DNA from 2 places in the Bacillus sp. T-10(2022) genome. Region 2 is predicted to be linked to the other one. Evidence: riboswitches for the same ligand, from Rfam matches in the RefSeq annotation. Region 2 holds a riboswitch; the other holds the start of a gene.
What was found. Region 2 has a riboswitch for S-adenosylmethionine ahead of OSJ91_RS15930 (bifunctional homocysteine S-methyltransferase/methylenetetrahydrofolate reductase). Riboswitches for the same ligand answer to the same signal wherever they lie in the genome.

Region 1 (3,145 bases), 770 kb from region 2:
GTGATAGAATGATGGAATTGTGGGAGTTGTTTAGCACCTTCTTTATTATCGGCTTTGTATCGTTTGGAGGCGGATACGCCATGATTCCCGTAATAGAATCGGAAGTCTCACAGCATGGATGGATGACGACGCAGCAATTTACTGATATCATCGCCATTTCCGGGATGTCCCCAGGACCTGTCACTGCCAATAGTGCCATTCTCGTTGGCTATTCGACTGCTGGATACGCAGGAGCCATATCATCTGCTTTCGGAATCTTGCTTCCTGCTATTATATTCGTAACCGTTATAGCCACCTTCTTCAGCAAATTGAATCATTATCCAGTTATTCAATCCATGTTCTATGGACTAAGACCCATTGTCACTAGTTTAATCCTCTTTGCAGCGATCAGCTTTGCACTTTCCAATCATATGATAGCGCTGAACTTTTCATGGCATACGATAAGCTTATTACTCGTTTTTGGATTATCGTTATTTGCCTTAATGAAATTACGTTGGCACCCAGCCTATGTAATTATTCTTTCTGGTTTAGTTGGAGTCGTCCTCTATTCATGACAAATGTCGCCTACACAACGATTATTAATATGGACCGGAATTAAGCAGATAAATTGAAGAATGATTGATACTATAAAAGTGCGAGAAAACTTGATTATGTTTATGTATTTACCATACAGAAAACACCCTGTATCCAATGATTCAGGGTGTTCAGACTGTAGACAAACTCGATGAAAATCTAGTTTGTCTACAGTTTTTTTTAGGGGTTTGTACAATTTGAACGTTGATTTCCCCTCCAGGCACTCGCTTTCCGCGGGCGGTCCGGGAGCCTCCTCGGCGCCTGCGGGATCTCCCCCTGGACTCGCTTTTCCCGCAGGAGTCTCGCACACCCGCTCCAATCAACTTTGTTTTAACTTTTAGTTCTTCGATCCATCATTTCCCGGCTGAAACCGTGGAAAACCAATCAGGATGGCAATGACGCCACAAAGTCCAATTAGTATTGGGTAATATGAATACTGCAAGATGCTTATTGGTGAAATCTTTGCTACCCCTGCTGCAACCAGCAGTTGTGCTCCATATGGTATCAACCCTTGGATACAACATGCAAATATGTCAAGCAAGCTCGCTGATTTACGCGGATCAATCCCATACTTTTCAGCGATATTTTTGGCAAGTGGCCCGGCAATGATAATCGAAATCGTGTTATTTGCCGTTGAAAGGTTTGTCAAACCAACAAGCCCGGCAATGCTGAATTCCGCCCCTTTTTTTGATTTGCTATTTCGGGTCACTAGGTGGAGTAGATAATCGATGCCGCCATTATGTTTGATTACAGCTACCATACCTGCAATTAAAATGGCAAGGAAGGAGATTTCATACATTCCCGCCATTCCTTCTCCAACTTTTTGAATGACACCCAACGGTTGATAACTTCCATCAGCCAAGCCGATAATTCCGGCAAATACGATTCCGATGGAAAGGACCAAGAACACATTGACTCCTGCCAATGCAGTGATCAATACGCAAAGATATGGAAGAATCTTCACCCAATCATAAGACTGTTGGGAGATGTCGGCTTGTTCGCCCATCGTTAAAATTCCTAGGATGACACATGTGATGATGGCAGCAGGTAAAACGATGAAAAAATTCACTTTAAACTTATCCTTCATTTTCGTTCCTTGAGTTCGAACTGCAGCGATTGTCGTATCTGAAATGAAGGAAAGGTTATCCCCAAACATCGCACCACCAATAACGGCCGCCATTGATAGGGCAAGCGAAATATCAGTTTGCTCACTAATCCCAACCCCGATAGGTGCCAGTGCAACAATCGTTCCCATGCTTGTCCCCATTGATAAAGAAATAAAACAAGCGATGATGAAAATCCCTACCATTAATAGATTTTGCGGAAAAACAGCTAAGGCAAGATTCACTGTTGATTCAACTGCCCCCATGCCATTGGCAACTTCGGCAAAAGCGCCAGCTAAAAGGAAAATGATAACCATTAACATAATATTGGCGTCCCCGGCACCTTTACAGAAGATATCAACCTTTTCATTGAATGTCTCTTTCCGATTCATCGCCAATGCAGCTGCCGATGCAATTGAAATCGCTACAATCACCGGAAATGAATAAAAATCTTTAGTGATGATTCCGGACCCTATAAATAAAATTAAAAATACGACAAACGGGATCAATGCCCATGGATTTCCTTTATTGTTTGCACTCATGATGTACACCTCTTTTTATTTTTCCCGCGACATTTGTCACAGCTCTTATTCTATTAACAGTTTTCGCAAATAACTCCAATTTGAACCTACCTGATTATCCAGTCATGGAGCTATAGCAAAAAAACTGGCATAAAAAAGACCCCTTCTATTTAACAACAAGAAGAGGTCTTTTAATTTATAAAAAACACCCTCCTTATCTTTCAGGCGAAAATCAGCCTGCTGGATTTGGCACAGCACTCCATTTAAGTCCGCTGCCGAGACATCTTCGGGCCAGTCCCTCCGTCTCTCTTGATAAGAAGATTACATTATATAATTTATCAAAAATTACGATGCCTGCCAGAAAAGTACCAGGCTGGAAACTTGCCTGAGTTCGTGACATCGAAAGTCGTTTTGAAAAGCAAATATAACAGTACAGCATTTTGTCTATTTTCGCAAGGTTAATTTTAAATTATTTTACATGGACTCCTTACTGATTATAAAGAGATCTTGACATTTGCAGTTAATCAGTTATTTTCATTTATCGGGACGGAATTCATATAAAAAAGAGGTCTAATGACCTCTCAGCAAATTTGTTGTATTAGGTTAGATGAATTATTTTTGGTCGAGTTCACTTCAGTCGATACCTCAAAGGCTTCCATCTGTTCCGAATCAAATGACTTTAAATACTGCTGCAGATATGCAGGATCATTATTGGTTGGATTCAACCAATCTTTTTCATCTTCCGGTTTAAGGATGACAGGCATACGATCATGAATGCTGGTCATTAGCTCATTAGGAACGGTTGTTATAACGGAGCACGAATAGATGCTGATGCCTTCAGGAGATTTCCAGGATTCCCAGATACCCGCCATTCCAAATGGAGCATGATTCTTCAGTTTTATTCGCATCGGTATTTTTCTTTCCGTTGTCTTCTTCCATTCATAAAAA
Region 2 (3,145 bases):
CAAATTTCGATCACGGCATGTTATATGCACCATCGGATTAATATTCAATTGGTTCTTTAGTAAGTTAGCCAGTGCATCATTCGATATCCTTGGTGAGGCAAGTGAATTATCCGCTAATGTAATGGAATCGACCCCTGCTTTTTTCAAAACCTCAGCACCGGTCATGAAGCTCTCTATTCCCAGCTTTTTCGGTGGATCAAGTTCAACTAGGATCGTCCTTTCCGTCTTGGCCTTTTCGTACAGTGGAAGTTCCAATTCTCTTTCGTTCACTACAATTATTTCTATTTCACGGGGTTTCGTAATTTTCTCTTTTACAGGAGCAAAACTTCCAATTGCATTCTTTACAGCTTGAATATGCAGTGGAGTCGTTCCACAGCACCCGCCTATGATAGCGGCACCTTGCTCACGAAGTTCCAGGGCACTTGAACCGAAATATTCCGGCACAGCTTTATAGACGAGCCTTCCATCCACATAATCCGGGAGGCTGGCATTAGGGTATATGGCAATCGATGCATCCTTCGGCAAGCTCACTTCTTCCAAGGCCCGGATCATATGATGTGGACCGAGACGGCAATTCACCCCAACAACATCGGCACCCAATTGCTCGAGTTTTTGAAAGGCTTCATTTAAATGGATTCCATTTTGAAGATTACCCAGTTCATGCATCGAAACATTTGCGATGATCGGCAATCCGGTTTCATTTTTTACGATTTGCAGGACGGTTTCCAGCTCTTCCAGGTCATAAAATGTTTCCAAGAGAATCCCATCAGGGTTTTCCATCAACAGACTGTATAGTTGTTCACGAAACCCCCGTTTAATCTCTTCCATGCTTAAATCCGATTTCCTGATACTCCGCTGTGCCCCTATGGTACCGAAGACATACGCATTTCCTTTTGCCGCTTTTTTAGCAAGAATGACTCCCTGGCGGTTGATTCTGCTAACTTCATCTTCAAGTCCATACCGTTTCAATTTGTTGAAATTGGCTCCGTATGTATTTGATTGAAGGATATCTGCACCAGCTTCGAGATAGGCACGGTGGATGGACTCTATTTGATTTGGATTCGTGCAGTTTAATTCCTCATAACATTGATCGATGCCATTTGAGTACAATAAGGTCCCCATTGCCCCTTCCCCAACCAACATTCTTTCTTTCACTTCTTTACGAAAATTCATCATTACACCCTCTCTCAAAAACAGTCCTGTTTTTGTCTTATTTTATGAGTATGAGAGAAAAGAAAAAAAAACCTTCTCAAAGAAGAAGGTTTTTTGAAACATTCTCCTCATCTATCAAGCTCTGCTTGCTGGATTTAGCACCTTTGCCTAAGCTGGTTGCTGAGGTTTCTTCGGGCCAGTCCCTCCACCTCTCTCGATAAGATCCATTTATATAATTTTCACAAGATTTCAAAATTAGATTATATTTAATTTACATTAATAATCTGTCAATTTCAATACCTGATCGACATTTTTTTCACTTTTGCAAAAATGATTCAATCTTTTGCGGCTTTAACCCTCTTCATTATTCTTTGTTTCCAGTCTTCCGCTAACGAGTCTAGAGTAAGTAAAGTCTTAGCGCCTTCCAGGCCATCTCGTTTATGAAGGATAACCTCTGCTGCATAATGAACTGAAATTTTTTCTTGCAAACGATCTATTAGCACGATTTCGTTTTGCTTATTTATCGTTCCTTCTTGAAGTACTCTTGCAAAATATCCAGTGAAACTCGTTTTCAGCACGAGTTCCAAAAACTTAGGTTCTTGATTGAAGTGGGAAATGGTCGAACAAGGTATCCTTCCCTGGTTAATTTGAACAATCACTTCGCCTATTTGATAAATATCGCCGATATACGTGGCTTCTTCCCTCATCCCCGCTACAGTTAAATTTTCTCCGAATGCTGGGATATCCAGCTTTTTAGAGAATTTTTCATTCCATAATGAATAATGCTCAAAGGGGTAAAAGCACAAAGCCCGATCAGGACCTCCATGGAACTTTACATTACCTACCCCATCACCAATTATGCCTGATTTAGTCACTGTCACATTATCATGTGCTTGTTTATCCATGGCAGAAAAGATATCGACATTCGAAAAAATTTCCTGTTTCGGCTTTCCGGCATGAAGTGATTTGATTTTTCCATTTTCCATTTTGCATCTTCCATTCATATTTAATTTATATCATCCTATATGTATAAATTATACTAAAAATCCATTTATTCTGTAGCTTTTTATAAGTATATGAAGTGAAAAAGCCACATGAGCCGTTAAATGGGCGAAATATCATTGATTTCCAGAAAAATTCATAGGATAGTTTCAGTAATTTTGTTGCTATTTCAGAATTAAATATGGTAGAATATGAACACAATATATAGTCGAAAACTACAACCGTTCGCCTATATGTTGATTTTCACGATTGAATTCCTCATTGTCGCTCTTTAGGGAGCGAATTTTTTTTGCTTTCATTAATATCCACTAATTCCCTGTAATTCCATTCAGTTTCTTGCATCGTGATCGACTTACCTATTTGTACTTTCCTTCCCTCCTTATCAAGTCCCTTTCATTTCCTAATTAGAAGCCTGATTCCTTGCAAAAACAAGCAGAAAGCCGAGCGACATCATGCGTCTTCCGCTCAGCTTCCTGTTTACGCTTGTTTCTTTTTTTTCGGTGCCGCTTTCTTTCGGGTCGTCTTTTTCTTTTCCGGTTCATCATGTTTTGTACGGTCTATGGATGCCTGTAATGCCTCCATTAAATCGGTTACATTGTTGGAAACTGGTTCTTTTGTTTTCGCTGTAATCGTCGTCTGTCCCGTTTTCTTTGATTCAATCAATTCTAGTAACGCGGTTCGATAGTCATCGGTGTATTTTGTCGGATCGAAAGTAGTCGTTAATTGATCTATCAATAATACGGCAGTATCGATTTCTTTTTTTACAATGGTATCATTGGCAGGGATATTCGGAACATCCGCTGTGGAGCGGACTTCATCCGGATAATGAATCGTTTCCATCACCAAGGTATTATCAACGACTCGGATAACCGCCATTTGTTCTTTAGAGCGAATGATGATTTTTGCCAACCCCACCTTATTCGATTCCTTGAGGGCCTGCCTCAAAAGGGAATAAGCTTTTATCCCCCCGTCATTAGGGGACATGTAATAA

Region 1: linked by a shared signal. The riboswitch ahead of OSJ91_RS12165 (Na+/H+ antiporter NhaC family protein) and the one ahead of OSJ91_RS15930 (bifunctional homocysteine S-methyltransferase/methylenetetrahydrofolate reductase) in region 2 are both predicted to bind S-adenosylmethionine.

Annotation. Positions count from the first base shown of each region.
Region 1 covers NZ_CP113518.1:2,495,547-2,498,691, reverse strand. Annotated here, with positions in the region: gene OSJ91_RS12170 (chromate transporter) at 9-554, shown strand; gene OSJ91_RS12165 (Na+/H+ antiporter NhaC family protein) at 911-2,218, opposite strand; SAM riboswitch class I at 2,409-2,516, opposite strand; gene OSJ91_RS12160 (SOS response-associated peptidase) at 2,779-3,145, opposite strand, start outside.
Region 2 covers NZ_CP113518.1:3,269,500-3,272,644, forward strand. Annotated here, with positions in the region: gene OSJ91_RS15930 (bifunctional homocysteine S-methyltransferase/methylenetetrahydrofolate reductase) at 1-1,173, opposite strand, end outside; SAM riboswitch class I at 1,278-1,376, opposite strand; gene OSJ91_RS15935 (MOSC domain-containing protein) at 1,488-2,138, opposite strand; gene ku (non-homologous end joining protein Ku) at 2,632-3,145, opposite strand, start outside.